Regions from separate parts of the Paraburkholderia kururiensis genome, predicted to be linked through region 1. Evidence: riboswitches for the same ligand, from Rfam matches in the RefSeq annotation. Region 1 holds a riboswitch; the other holds the start of a gene.
What was found. Region 1 has a riboswitch for thiamine pyrophosphate ahead of U0042_RS17565 (FAD-dependent oxidoreductase). Riboswitches for the same ligand answer to the same signal wherever they lie in the genome.
Positions count from the first base shown of each region.

Region 2: linked by a shared signal. The riboswitch ahead of thiC (phosphomethylpyrimidine synthase ThiC) and the one ahead of U0042_RS17565 (FAD-dependent oxidoreductase) in region 1 are both predicted to bind thiamine pyrophosphate.

Region 1 is NZ_CP139965.1:3,921,755-3,929,340, forward strand. Features, by position in the region: gene thiE (thiamine phosphate synthase) at 1-430, opposite strand, end outside; gene U0042_RS17555 (thiazole synthase) at 427-1,242, opposite strand; gene thiS (sulfur carrier protein ThiS) at 1,284-1,481, opposite strand; gene U0042_RS17565 (FAD-dependent oxidoreductase) at 1,524-2,654, opposite strand; TPP riboswitch at 2,878-2,991, opposite strand; gene U0042_RS17570 (ABC transporter ATP-binding protein/permease) at 3,244-4,992, shown strand; gene thpR (RNA 2',3'-cyclic phosphodiesterase) at 5,008-5,562, opposite strand; gene U0042_RS17580 (glutamate synthase subunit beta) at 5,796-7,262, opposite strand; gene U0042_RS17585 (glutamate synthase-related protein) at 7,368-7,586, opposite strand, start outside.
Region 2 is NZ_CP139965.1:5,690,122-5,697,707, reverse strand. Features, by position in the region: gene U0042_RS25595 (energy transducer TonB) at 20-727, opposite strand; gene U0042_RS25590 (pentapeptide MXKDX repeat protein) at 1,305-1,526, opposite strand; gene U0042_RS25585 (molybdopterin-dependent oxidoreductase) at 1,670-2,449, opposite strand; gene U0042_RS25580 (cytochrome b/b6 domain-containing protein) at 2,461-3,117, opposite strand; gene U0042_RS25575 (DUF1223 domain-containing protein) at 3,141-4,004, opposite strand; gene U0042_RS25570 (GreA/GreB family elongation factor) at 4,452-4,862, shown strand; TPP riboswitch at 4,985-5,102, shown strand; gene thiC (phosphomethylpyrimidine synthase ThiC) at 5,195-7,156, shown strand; gene U0042_RS25560 (glycine zipper 2TM domain-containing protein) at 7,447-7,586, shown strand, end outside.

The sequences.
Region 1 (7,586 bases):
TGGGCCATGCGTCGGCGGCGGTCCGTTCGTCGCCGTCGCGCCAGGCCATCGCGAGCGTCAGCGCATCGTGGGGATCAAAGCCGCAGTCGAGAAACGCTGCCAGCGCGGGAATCCAGTCTTCGGCGAGGTGGCCTTCGAGCGCATAGCGTTCGCCGCCCAGATGCAACGTGACGCGCGCTTCGGCGGCTTCGATCACGCCCGCGCCGCGCACGAGCCAGCTCGCGAGGTGTTCGCCCGCGTGGGACACATTCGACACGACGATCAGGTCGCCGCCGTTCGGCTCGTCCGGCGCGGTCAGGCAGACGCGCCAAGGCGCGTGCGTGGGCGGCCAGTCGCCAAGACGCGCGCGGATGCGCTCCACGGCCTCGGTCAGTTCATCGGCGGGCGGCCAGAACAGCTCGCGCGCCGGCAAGGGCAATCTTTCGGTCATGCTGCACTCCCATCCTGATGCCAGAACGGCATGCCCACCACGGGCGTGCTCGCCTGCGCCGTCTGCCGTTCGGCCATCGGCCCGGCAAGGTATGCCTCGCGTCCGGCGTCCACGCCGAGCGCGAAGGCGCGCGCCATCGCTTCCGGGTGCGTCGCCTGCGACACGGCCGTGTTCAACAGCACGCCGTCGAAGCCCCACTCCATCACCTGGCACGCGTGCGACGGTACGCCGAGCCCCGCATCGACGATGAGCGGCACATCGGGCAGCCGTTCGCGCAGCACGCGCATCGCGTACGGATTCATCACGCCCTTGCCCGTGCCGATGGGCGCGCCCCACGGCATCAGCGCCTCGCAGCCCGCGTCGAGCAGGCGCCGGCCGATCACGAGATCTTCGGTGCAGTACGGCAGCACCTTGAAGCCGTCCTTGACGAGGCGCTCAGCCGCTTTGATCAACCCGACCGGGTCCGGTTGCAGCGTGTAGTCGTCGCCGATCAGTTCGAGCTTGATCCAGTCGGTTTCGAATACTTCGCGCGCCATGTGCGCGGTCGTCACGGCCTCGGCCACGGTCTGGCAGCCTGCCGTGTTCGGCAGAAGCGGCACGGCATGGCGTTTGAGCAGATCGAAGAAGCCGGCTTCGGCGCCGCCTTCGGTCATTTGCCGGCGCAGCGCGACGGTGACCATGCCGGGGCGCGCCGCCTCGATGGAACGCGACAGCGACTGCAGCGACGGATAACGCGACGTGCCGAGCAGCACCCGGCTCGCGAAGGTTTCGCCGTAGAGCGTGAGCGCGTCGGCGGATGGGGAGAGGGTCATGGGACGATCCTTTGCAGGTGACGGCGAGCGTGCGGCGCCGCTCAGCCGCCCGCGACAGGGGTGACGACATCCAGCCGGTCGCCCGGCTGGAGCGCGCGCGCCGCATGCTGGCCGCGCGCGACGAAATCGCCGTTCAACGCGACCGCGAACGGCGGACGCGCGCCGAATGCGGCCAGCGCATCGGCAACGGTTGCGCCGTCGGGCAACGAAAACGGCTTCTGGTTTACGTGTATTTCCATGGTTCGCGTTCTGTCGGTTCGCTCACGAGGACTCGATCGCGTTCAGACCGATACCTCGGCGTGCTCGAGATGAAAAAGACTGGACCAGCGCGCCTCGCTGCGCCACTGCGCAAATGCGTCGGCATTTGCGATGCGGCCGGTCAACAGCGTCTGCGCGAAGCGTGCCGCGGAGTCGGCCACTTCCGGCGCGATCATGTAGCCGTGCCGATACAGGCCGTTGACGCGCAAGGTGCGTGCGCCGTCCCAGACGAGCGCGGGCCGGTGGTCGGGCAAGGTCGGCCGGCATTGCGAGTTCAGTTCGAGAATGCGCGCCTCCCCAAAGGCGGGATGCACCGAAAACGCCGCGCTCAGCAGCTCCAGCGCGGAGCGCACGCTGACGGGCGACATGTCTTCGCCTTCGATCTCCGTTGCGCCGATCACATAGACGTCGTCCTGCTTGGGCGCGACATAGAGCGGATAGCGCGGATGCAGCAACCGCACAGGGCGCGTCAGCGCAATGCCCGGCGCGTGCACGCGCGCCACCTCGCCGCGAATGCCGCGCAGCGTGGGCCAGACCGGCTTGCCGCCCAACCCGCGGCAGTCGATCACGACACGTGCGTCGGGATACGCCGTGCCCTCGACCGCACTGTTCCAATGCGTATCGACCTTACGCTGGGCGAGCCCGGCCGCGAGTGCACGCAAGGCCTGGCGGTTGTCGAGCTGACCTTCGTTGGGCAGCAGCCATCCTTTGGCGAACCGGCCAGCCAGCGCTGGCTCGGCGTCGCCTACCTCGGTGCCCGCGAGCGACACGAACCCACCGTCGACCAGGCCCGCCGGCGCATTGGCGCGCACGCGCCGTTCGAACAGCGGCGCTTCGGCGCGGTCGGCGTGATGCCAGACGACGAGCGTGCCGTTGCGCTGAAAGAAGACGGGTTCGGGCAGTTGAGCCAGGATGCGCGGCCAGCTTTCCAGCGACGCCACGCCGAGTTCGGTGATGAGCAGTTCAGCCACGGCGGCCTCGGCAAGCGGCGCGAGCATGGCCGCGGCCACCCACGCGGCCGAGCTGCTGCCGTCGGCGTCGCCGCGATCGTAAAGCGCCACGCGATGTCCCGCGCCGGCAAGCTGCCACGCGACGAGGCGGCCACAGAGCCCGCCGCCGACCACGGCGAAATCCGGTCGGACAGCGGCGCTCATGAGCGCGCTCCAAACGACCCGCGTTGCGTGACCATACGCGCGGCAGCGCGACGAACGCGCCGGTGAAAGCAAAGAACTGGAGAATGAGCGGTCATCGTATCCTTTCCGTACGGCAGGCTGCACACGTACACAAGGACGAAACCGGCTGGCGAGGCCGGCCGGACACGCTCCGATGCAATGAAGGAGCGCCGCCCGGCGGGAGACTGGACGCATGGGCATCCAGCGGGACTTTCCCGAAACTTCCCGCGCCGGTATTACCCGGATCGGGTGCGAAGGGTCTCTCTCAGCCTCGCCGCCGCGTGCTGCCGGCCGGCGCGAAGCACCCCTGTTTCGTCAGCGGCCATTAGACCATAAAAGCCAGAGCCGCCGCAAACGAGGCAGGGCGCCGCAGGACGCGCGGCAGGGCCGCCGAATATGGAGCTGGGGGCGGGCTCTGGCACAATGCCGTGGACCCGATTAAGGCGTGTTTAAGCGGTGCCGGCCAAAATCCGCCCAGTCGCCGCGGCGGGAAATGCCCTCACCGCCCGCGCCCGTCAGGATCTGCAAACCCGCCGTTGGGCCGGCATCTCAATCCGATATCAGGAAGCTCATGACCAATCCCACCTCCAGCCCTACGTCCAGCCAGACCGACCGCGTCTCGGCGTGGAGCCTCATCAAGCCCTACTGGGTGTCCGAGGAACGCAAGATCGCCTGGGGTCTGCTGATCGCGATCATCATGATGAACCTGATGCTCGTGGGCATCAACGCATGGCTGAACAACTGGAACCGCGACTTCTATAACGCGCTGCAAAGCAAGAACGTGCATGAATTCCCGCACCTGATGCTGATCTTCACCGGCCTTGCGTTCGCGTTCATCATCATCGCGGTGTACACGCGTTATCTGCGCCAGATGCTCGGCTTTCGCTGGCGCCAATGGCTCACCACGAAGTATCTGCAAGAGTGGCTGGGCGAAGGCACGTTCTACCGCATCGAGCGTGATCGCCTCACCGACAACCCCGACCAGCGGATCGCCGTCGACCTCGATTCGTTCGCGACCACGACGCTTGCGCTCACCCTCGATCTGATCTCCACCATCGCCACCCTCGTGTGGTTCTCGATCGTGCTCTGGAGCACCGCGGGCGCACTGACCGTGATGCTGGGCGGCACACCGGTGCAGATTCCCGGTTACATGCTGTGGGCCGCGATCGGGTACGCCGTCGTGGGCTCGATCCTCACGCACAAGGTCGGGCATCCGCTGGTGTCGATCAACTACCAGCAACAGCGCGTTGAAGCCGACTTCCGTTTCGGCCTGATCCGCCTGCGCGAGAACGCGGAGCAGATCGCCTTCTACGACGGCATGCGCACCGAAGAAGCCGGTGCGAAGGACCTCTTCAGCCGCATTCGCGACAACTGGTGGCGCGTGATGAAGTACACGAAGCGGTATTACTTCGTCGTCAACTTCTATGGGCAGATCGCAAACATCTTCCCGATTGTCGTGGCGTCACCGCGCTACTTCGCGGGCGCAATCAGCTTCGGCACATTGATGCAGATTGCCGGCGCCTTCGGCTCCGTGAGCGACTCGCTGTCGTGGTTCGTCAACAGTTACGGCACCCTGGTCGAGTGGCGCGCCACCGTCAACCGTCTTCGCGAATTCAAGCGCGTGATGCACCAGCCGCATCTCAAGGAATCCGTATCGCCTGCCACCGAGCATGGCGGCATCAATCTCCATTACGTCGACGAAAGTCAGCTCGTCACACGCGGCCTCACGCTCGCGCTGCCCAACGGCGAAACACTCGCGCACGTGCGCGACGTCGCCATCAAACCCGCTTCGCGCTGGCTCGTGCGCGGTCCGTCCGGCTCCGGCAAGAGCACGCTGCTGCGCGCGCTGGCGGGCCTCTGGCCGTTCGGCAGCGGCTCGATCGACGCGCCCGTGGGCGCACGCATGATGTTCATTCCGCAGCAGAGCTATCTGCCCATCGGCACGCTGAAGGCGGCGCTCGCCTATCCCGCCACGAGCGACACTTTCAGCGACGACGACTGCCGCGAAGCACTGCGCCTGTGCCGGCTGGAAGACTATGTGGACCGGCTGCACGAATCGGCGCACTGGACACGCGTGCTCTCGCCCGGCGAACAACAGCGGCTTGCGGCGGCGCGCGTGCTGCTGCACAAGCCCGATTACGTGTTCCTCGACGAAGCGACGAGCGCGCTCGACACCGAAAACGAAGCACACGTGTATCGGGTGATGAACGAGCGGCTGCCGAATGCAGCGATCGTGAGCGTGGCACACCGCGAATCGCTGGCGCAATTCCACGACGAGACGCTCATCATCGAACGTGCGCTGGAGCAGGCGGCCGCGTAAGCGCGGCCCTGCCGCTCACCCCACCGCCACGCTCGCCAGCGCCTGATACCTCGCCCCTTGCCGCGCGAGCGTGCTCGAATACAGCACCAGCGATTCGAAGCGCGCGAACGGCGGCAGGCGGGTGTCGGCGGGAATCGTCGCGGCTCGCGTGCCGCGGGCGAAGCGCGCGAGCGTGATGTGCGGCCGGAAGGCTCGGGTGTCGACAGGCAAGCCCAGTTCGATCATCAGCGAACGCACGCGCCAGTCGAGCGCCACGAAGTCGTCGGACATTGCCAGCGTGGCCACCAGCAATCGCGGATGCGCCACGCCCGGCCAGCACTCGATGCGCTCGAACGCGGCCAGCCCGAGCGGCACGGCGCGCGCGTGCAGCGCGGCAGCGAGCGCCTCGGCCACGTCGGCCTGAAGTGCGCCGATGAACGTCACCGTGAGATGCAGTTGCTCATGGGGCACGCGGCGCGCGTCCGACGGCACGGGCACAGCGGCCAGCGCATCCCGCGTGGCCGCATCCGGCGCGAGCGCGATGAAGCAGCGTTGCCATCCTTCGGTGGCGCGGGTGTCGTGATCGAGCATTGTCGGTGACCGGCTGTCCGTACACAGCGTGATCTTAGCCGTAACGTCGTGTACGAGCCTTGCGCCGAAAGACGGCCATCAGCGGAAGACGACAAACAAAAAAACCGGGCCGCCCTTTCGGGCGCCCGGCTCTTTCGTTACGGCACTGTCGTCTCCACCTGGTCCTGCGAATCTCCTCTCGCAGTCTGTTCGCGAGGCGCCCGCACGAGGCCGGCGCCCGTGGGTGCAGAGGCTTATCGCGGCAGGCTGGAGCTGCCCATCAGGTAGGCGTCTACCGAGCGCGCGCACTGCCGGCCTTCGCGAATGGCCCACACGACGAGCGACTGCCCGCGCCGCATGTCGCCTGCGGTGAACACCTTGTCCACCGACGTGTAGTACGACTTGTCGCCCTCGGTCGTTGCACGCACGTTGCCGCGCGGGTCCTTGTCCACGCCGAACGCTTCGAGCACGGGCGACACCGGCTGCGTGAAGCCCATCGCGAGCAGCACGAGGTCGGCCTTCATCTCGAACTCGGAGCCCGGCACTTCCTGCATCTTGCCGTCCTTCCATTCCACGCGCGCGGCAATCAGCTTTTCGACCTTGCCGTTCTTGCCTTCGAAGCGCTTGGTCGCCACCGACCAGTCGCGCTCGCAGCCCTCCTCGTGCGACGACGACGTGCGCAGCTTGACCGGCCAGTACGGCCACACGAGCGGCTTGTTTTCTTCTTCCGGCGGTTGCGGCAACAGTTCGAACTGCGTCACGCTCTTCGCGCCGTGACGGTTCGACGTGCCCACACAGTCCGAGCCCGTATCGCCACCACCAATCACCACGACGTGCTTGCCCTTCGCGAGCAGCTGGTCGGCCACCTTGTCGCCGGCATTGACCTTGTTCTGCTGCGGCAAGAACTCCATCGCGAAATGAATGCCCGCAAGCTCGCGGCCCGGCACCGGCAGATCACGCGGCGTTTCCGAACCGCCAGCCAGCACGACGGCGTCGAACTGTTCCTTGAGGTCATCGGGCGAGAGCGTTTCTTTCGCCGTGTTGCTGATGTAGGCCGGCAGCGCGTCTTTGCCGATAAACACGTTGGTGCGGAACGTCACGCCTTCGGCTTCCATCTGACGCATGCGGCGATCGATCAGCCACTTCTCCAGCTTGAAGTCGGGGATGCCGTAGCGCAGCAGGCCGCCGATGCGGTCGTTCTTCTCGAACACGGTCACGTCGTGGCCCGCGCGCGCCAGTTGCTGTGCGGCAGCGAGACCCGCGGGGCCCGAACCCACCACGGCCACCTTCTTGCCGGTCTTGTGTTTCGGCGGCTGCGGTGCCACCCAGCCCTCGGTCCAGGCCTTGTCGATGATCGCGTGCTCGATCGACTTGATGCCGACCGGGTCGTTGTTGATGCCGAGCGTGCACGCCGCTTCGCAGGGCGCCGGGCAGATGCGGCCCGTGAACTCCGGGAAGTTGTTCGTGGAATGGAGCACTTCGATCGCGCTCTTCCAGTCCTGGCGGAACACCAGGTCGTTGAAGTCCGGAATGATGTTGTTGACCGGGCAGCCGTTGTTGCAGAACGGAATGCCGCAATCCATGCAGCGCGCGCCCTGGACCTTCGCGTCCTCGTCGGTGAGGGCCGCGACAAATTCCTTGTAGTGCTTCACCCGCGTGAGCGGTGCTTCGTACGCCTCGTGGCGGCGTTCGAATTCGAGAAAACCGGTTGCCTTACCCATGTGGCTCTCGTCTGTCCATGTATTCGGTGGGGGATCGGCGTGGGCCGCGCGCGCTTTCGCGCACGGCTCACGCCTCGTCGATCGTGTCGGGCTGACGCTGCGAAGTTATGCGGCGAGAACTTCCTTGCTCGCCTTCTTCGCGCCGATCTCGCCCAGCGCGCGCCGGTATTCGGTCGGGAATACCTTCACGAACTGGCGCCGCGCCGCGTCCCAGTTTTCCAGCAGCGCCTTCGCTCGCGGCGAGCCGGTGAACTGGAAGTGACGCTCGATCAGGCCCTTGAGCAGCGCCTCGTCCGTCTGGCCCGCGTGCCACAGCGCACGGTC
Region 2 (7,586 bases), 1.8 Mb from region 1:
TACCGCACGTGCGGCGTGTTCAGTTCAAGTTGAACGAGAACGGAACCTGTACACGGACAGCCTGGCCTTGAGAAATGCAGTTGAAGCGCCTCACCGTGTTGAACGCAGCGCGATCGAGAACCGGATCCGCCGACTGCGCGACACGCTCGTTCGTGATGTGCCCTTCGGGGTCCACGACGAATTCGATCAGGACGTCGCCCGTGATGTTGTTTTCCTGCGCCTCCTTCGGGTACGTCATCGAAGCACGCACCTGATCCGAGTTCGGACACACCACGCCGATCTCGTGGCTCACGGGCTTGGCCGGGGCCACAGGCGCAGGCGGTGCCGGCGGCGCAACGGCCGGCGCAGATTGCACGGGCGTGGCCTGATGCGTGATGGTGGGCTGCGGCGGCGCCTGCACCTGCACCTCGGGCGGCGGCACGAACGGCGGCGGAGGCGGCGCGAACTTCGGCGGCGGCAGCTGCACCACGGGCAGCGGCGGCGGAGGCGGCGGCTTCACCGGCTCGATGATCTTCGTTTCGATGGGATGCTGGATGACGTGAACGACCTTGGTCGCAAGGCCGTTGAGAAGCGCATAGACAAGTACGACGTGCAGAAGGATGACGGCAGCGATACCGCCGAAACGGCGCGCGGGACTTTGCTGCTTGCGACCGAACTGGCGCGGACGCCCCTGTCCTGCCAGCCGACCCGCCGCGGCAGGAAACTGCCCTTCGACTTTCGAGACCACCTTCACACCTCCCTGCGTGAACTGCACTTTTCCGTAACCACCGCACCTGCCGTACTACATAGTGGTACTAATCGACTGCAATGGAGCCCGACGCACGATAGCGAAGCGATGGCGGCCGACAATGATTGCGGGAGCGCACGCCATGTTCCAGAGCCTTACCGAAAGTTGCGCGCCGGACTGGATGGGGTGCAAAGATAGTCACTTCAAAATGGGCGGTCAAACTTTTTTTGATGACAACATACACTTTTTAGAATAATCCCTCGAAAGGCCAAACGCCCCATTGTCACAATTAATGTGGCGTGCATGAACGCCGCCGCTACAGCCTTATTTGACGCGGCTCCAGCGGAATACATTACCGCCGCCTTTCTTATTAATTACAAAATACAAATATTCCATTTACATCTCGTTCAAATACCTTAACCATGTAAAAAGCCGCCTCCAAGGCGCATCATTTCATTGCCGGTTCGGCAATGCCTTACCACTTCTTTCGATCAAAATAAAAAAGCCGGGTAAACCCCGGCTCCTGCATGACAGCGCGCCCCGAAACAACGAGTCGGTCGCGCTGACCTCCTCTTCTTTAGTTGCTCATGGCGCCCGACGCTTCGTGCTTCATCGCGTCGCCCTTCTTCATCTTGTCGCTCTTTGCCATCTTGTCGTGCTTCATGTTGTCCTTCGACATCGCGTCATGAGACATGGCGTCGTGGGACATGGCGTCATGGGCCATCGCGCCGCTTGCTTCCTGCGCGAATGCGGCACCGCCGGCGGTCATCAGCGAAATCGTCAGGACTGCCATCGTCATCTTCTTCAGCGTTTTCATGTTGATCACTCCATGGGTTGTGATGAGGTGTGTGTATCCGGCTACGCACCATGCGCAGCCGGGCTTTCTGAAGCACCTGCCGTCCGGGGCGGCTTCGATCGCCTGCGCGTCGCCGCCCGCGCGCGTCAGGAGCCTCCGAACCAGTTGTAGCCCTGATCGACCCAGTAGCCGCCAGGGAACGTGTTAGTAACGAAGATTTCCACGATGTGCTTCGGGTTCTTGTAGCCGAGCTTGGTGGGCATTCTCAATTTCATCGGGAATCCATACTTCGCCGGCAGGCGCTCGCCGTCGTACTCGAACGTGAGCAGCGTCTGCGGATGCAGCGCCGTCGGCATATCGATGCTTTCGTAGTAGTCGTCGGCACATTTGAAGCCGACGTACTTCGCCGTCGTGTCCGCGCCTGCGCGCCGCAGAAACTCGCGAAACGGTGTGCCGCCCCAGCGTCCGACTGCGCTCCAGCCCTCCACGCAGATGTGCCGCGTAATCTGCTCGGCGTGCGGCAGCGCGTAGAGTTCCGGCAGTGTCCACACACGCTTGCCGGTAACGAGACCGCTTACCGTGAGACGGTAGGCAGACGCGTCGACGTGGGGTACTTCGTCGATGCCGTAGTAGGCATTGAACGGAAACGGCCGCGTGATCTGCGCTTCGGTGTAAGTAGGCGCAAGGCGGTAGGGGTCGAAGATCGCGGCCTGGGCGCGATCGTTCAAACGCGAAACTGCACGCAAGAAGTGATTCACCGAGTCTTCGTCCGTCACGTTGCAGCCGGTCAGCATCACGAGACTGCCCAGGCTCATCAACTGCTTGCCGAACGCGCGGCGCGCCGGCATGGCGAGTTCGCGACGCGCGTCGATGAGAATCGACTCGCGGTCGAGTTTCGCGACCGTCTTCCTGTTTTCCATGCTCATGACGCTTCTCCTTAACGCCCGCGCAACATCGCGACAAGCGAGCGCGGAACGATTGCCACCATCACGAGATGCACGGCGACGAATGCAGCCATTAACGACATTGCGACGAAATGCACGACGCGTGCGTTGTCGTAGCCGCCCATCACGTCGCGCAGGAGCGGAAACTGCACCGACTTCCAGACGGCGAGCCCGGACAGCACGAGCACGATCAGATCGACGATGACGAACACATACGCGGCCCTCTGTACGGCGTTGTAGTGGCGCAGGTCGGCATGCGACAGCTTGCCGGTAAGCGCGCCCGCAAGATCGCGCAGAATGGCGCGCGGCGTGAGCGGCAGGTACTTGCGCGCGAACCGCCCCGTGGCGAGATTCAATGCGAGATAAGCGAGTCCGTTGAAAACGAGCAGCCACATCGCCGCGAAGTGCCACAGCAGCGCACCACCCAGCCAGCCGCCTAACGTGACGGCATTCGGGAAACTGAAGCTCGCGAATACCGGCGACGCGTTATAGATGCGCCAGCCGGAAAACATCATCACCAGCGCGGTGAGCGCGTTGAGCCAGTGCGTGAGGCGCAGCCACAGCGGATGAATGACGCCGGGCGGATGCGCGCCTTTCCCGGCAGGCGCGTCGCGATGCAACTCGCGGGCGCTCGTGTTGGGTGTGGCCATATCGGTCTCCTTGAAAAATCCAGTCAGTGGCAGGCAGGTAGGTCGGCTGCCTGGAGGACGTCGCCGCTCGTTGCGTCCTCGACGAAAGCGACTACACCGAACGATCCGCGCGAGGCTCGAGGTGCGTTGCGGGCATCGGTCGGCAAGTCGATCTCGCGCCTGATTTGCGCGTGTCCGGCATCGAGTGCGACGGGGCCGATCCACTCGCGCACCACACGATCGTGATGCAAGGTCGCGCCACTGTTTTCGCCGGCACGCACCTGCGTCGTGAGCGCGTTTTCGTAGACCGCAACGTAGGCTTCCAACGGACCATGCTCGCCTGCGCCGTGGGCCGTGAATCGCGCATCGAGCATGGCGCGCATCGGTTGCGTCAATGCCGCCGAATTCATTGCTGAGGATGCCGAATCGATATTTTTCGGTTCGAGCGTGATCGTGACGTCGGCCTCGGCAGGCTGCGAGCGCACCTGCGCGATACGTGCATCGAAACTCGTGTCTTGCGACCAGCTACGCAGTTCACGCCCCGAAACGAACACTTCGGGCGTATAGACGAGATGGCCCCCAGCGCGCTCGGTGAGGCTTTGTTGCCGCTCCGTGAAGCCGTGCTGCGAAAAACGATCGGTCCAGCCGAGACTGTTCCAGTAATCGACGTGTAAAGCGAGCGGTACGATCCCGCTCGCCGCGCCGCCGTCTTTCCACTGGCTCAGCCAGCGGTCCGCGGGTGGGCAGCTGCTGCAACCCTCGCTGCTATAGAGCTCGACCAGTGCAACGCGATGCGCCGGGCTGCGCGCCGAGCAGAGCGATGCCGCCTGCGCCACGCCGCTCACCGCCCACGCGAGCACGAACGCCCCTACGCGCCTCGTGCTCATCCATCCGTCTCTACTCTGCATGGCCCGCTCCAATTGAGGAAACTGCACGTTGGTCGGCGGTGCGGGCCACTTATGACAGCGTCCGCAAAAAAAATTTGCCCCGATGCAAAGACGACCGCCGACGCGCTCACCAGCCGGCATACGGGCGCGGTGCTATGATGAATTCGTTCCGTCTGCTCAATGCCTCGCGCGATACGCGCCTGCGCTAACGTCCGCTCCTCCCATGCCCGCGCCCCGTACCCGAACATCGCGCCTCATGCATCGCCATTACCGAACGGGTATGGCGGGCACGCGTGTTCGCCGTACGTTCGCGCGAGCGCGCCTTGCCGGTCTTGCCGCCGCGCCGCTCTCCCCCGCCCGGCGCCCGATCTGAACCAGCCCTCCCTCAAGCTTATGGAGCCGGCCGATCGGGCTCCGGGCCACTCGCATCCGCAAGCTTTCTTTTCTGGATCGAACAGGAGAACCGCTGTGAAGAAGAAAAAGATCTGCTATCTGACTGAGCTCGAAGTGGCCCGCCTCACGAAATTCGCGGCCGAGCCCGCGCTCGCACATCAACGGCAACCGCTCCTCGACGAACTGCTCGAGCATGCGGCCATCGTGGATGCGCATGAGATTGCGCGCAATGTGGTGACGATCGGATCGCAGGTCGTGCTGCTCGACGAACAGACGGGCGAATCCATGACGTGGACGGTCGTGTACCCGCCGCAGGCCGACGTGGCGCACGGCCGGCTCAACGTGTTTTCGCCGGCGGGCCACGCGCTGCTCGGTGCAAAGCGCGGCGAACACATTCATTTCACCACGCCGGGCGGCGTGCAAAAAGCGATGAAGGTGGACAAGATCCTGTATCAGCCCGAAGCGGCTAACGACACGTCATCATGAAATTGCCGCGGCGCAGCGCAGTTTTTCGCGCGCCGCGAAGGCCGGGCGACGCATGCCCACGCCATTGCAGGAGCGGTGGAAGACGGGTTGCCAACGGGCAACCGCCCGGTGTATCTTGACGGCTGCTTGCGCGGGGGTCCTGCGTCGGGCATCGCTTCGGCGATGCCTGCTGCGGGTGAGAAATACCCTTTGAACCTGATCTGGATAATGCCAGCGCAGGGAAGCGTCCGGGTTTCGCCTCGGTTTCATCGGCTTTCGGGCCACCTCTTCTCGCGAAATCCGTCCACGTTCATTTCGTCTCCTGCGTAGCGAACCCACATCAGGAGAGATGCATGAACGCCAATCCAAAATTCCTTTCCGCTGACGCGCGTGTGGACGCCGCCGCCGTCGAACCGCTGCCGAACTCGCGCAAGGTCTACGTGACCGGCTCGCAACCCGACATCCGCGTGCCGATGCGCGAAATCACCCAGGCCGATACGCCGACCGCGTTCGGCGGCGAGAAGAATCCGCCCGTCTACGTCTACGACACCTCCGGTCCCTACACCGACCCCGAAGCGCGCATCGACATTCGCGCCGGTCTGCCTGCGCTGCGCCAGCGCTGGATCGAGGCACGCGGCGACACCGAAGCGCTGCCGGGCCTCTCGAGCGCCTACGGTCGCGAGCGCGCCGCCGACGCCGCCACGGCCGAATTGCGCTTTCCCGGCCTGCATCGCACGCCGCGCCGCGCGAAAGCGGGCCGCAACGTCACGCAGATGCACTACGCGCGCCAGGGCATCGTCACGCCGGAAATGGAATACATCGCGATCCGCGAGAACCAGCGCCGCGCCGAATATCTGGAGAGCCTGCGCGCGAGCGGCCCGAACGGCGAGAAGCTGGCCGCGATGATGGGCCGCCAGCATCCGGGCCAAGCGTTCGGCGCCACGGCGTTCGGCGCCACGGCGTTCGGCGCCACGGCGTTCGGCGCCAACGCGCCGAAGGAGATCACGCCCGACTTCGTGCGCGAAGAAGTGGCGCGCGGCCGCGCCATCATTCCGGCGAACATCAATCACCCGGAAACGGAGCCGATGATCATCGGCCGCAACTTTCTCGTGAAGATCAACGCGAACATCGGCAACTCGGCGGTGACGTCGTCGATCGGCGAGGAAGTGGACAAGATGACGTGGGCCATCCGCTGGGGCGGCGACACGGTCATGGATCTCTCGACCGGCAAGCACATTCATGAAACGCGCGAATGGATCATTCGCAACAGCCCGGTGCCCATCGGCACGGTGCCCATCTATCAGGCACTCGAAAAGGTGCACGGCAAAGCTGAAGAGCTGACGTGGGAAATTTTCCGCGACACGCTGATCGAGCAGGCCGAGCAAGGCGTGGACTACTTCACGATCCACGCCGGCGTGCGCCTGCCTTACGTGCCGATGACAGCCAAGCGCATGACCGGCATCGTGTCGCGCGGCGGCTCGATCATGGCCAAGTGGTGTCTCGCGCATCATCGCGAAAGCTTCCTGTACGAGCACTTCGAAGAGATCTGCGAAATCATGAAGGCGTACGACGTGAGCTTCTCGCTGGGCGACGGGCTGCGTCCCGGCTCCATCTACGACGCCAACGACGAAGCACAGCTGGCCGAACTCAAGACGCTCGGCGAACTCACGCAGATCGCGTGGAAGCATGACGTGCAGACCATGATCGAGGGCCCGGGCCACGTGCCCATGCAGCTCATCAAGGAGAACATGGACCTGCAGCTCGACTGGTGCGACGAGGCGCCGTTCTACACGCTCGGACCGCTCACCACCGACATCGCGCCGGGTTACGACCACATCACGTCGGGCATTGGCGCAGCGATGATCGGCTGGTTCGGCACGGCGATGCTCTGCTACGTGACGCCGAAGGAACACCTCGGCCTGCCCGACAAGAACGACGTCAAGGAAGGCATCATCACGTACAAGCTCGCGGCGCACGCGGCGGATCTCGCGAAGGGGCACCCCGGCGCGCAGGTGCGAGACAACGCGCTGTCGAAGGCGCGCTTCGAGTTTCGCTGGGAAGACCAGTTCAACCTGGGCCTCGACCCGGACAAGGCACGCCAGTTCCACGACGAGACGCTGCCGAAGGACTCGGCGAAGGTCGCGCACTTCTGCTCCATGTGCGGCCCGCACTTCTGCTCGATGAAGATCACGCAGGACGTACGCGAATACGCCGCAAAAGAAGGGCTGAGCGACGACGAAGCGCTGAAGAAAGGCATGGAAGTGAAGGCTGTGGAGTTCGTCAAGCAAGGCGCGGAAATCTACCAGCGGCAATGACGTAAGCGTCGGCAAGGCTGCGCAGCGGGTACGTTCGCGCTGAGCTTGCGCTTCGCAGCGCGGCGCGAAGCGAGGGCGGCGCCCATCTCACGTGCAGCTCGATTCGGGCGGTGTGCGATGCAGCGAAACAACGCTGTATCGCCACCGCCCGAAACATTTATTTACCGATCCGACAATCTGCTGACAAGCGTACACACCCTGATACGGCCCTCGTCGATAAGATCGTTTCATCAAGTGCCGGGGCGGCCCTGCCGCCGGCACCGAATCTTCTACAAGAAGGAGTAGCGATCATGAAAGCGGCTCGGCATCCGGGTGCACGGCTGGGTGTGCTGGCAGCAGTGGTAGCGCTCGCCGCGACCCTCTCGGCTTGCGACAACATGACGACACGACAGCGCGATACGGCCATCGGCGCAGGTGTAGGCGGCGTGGC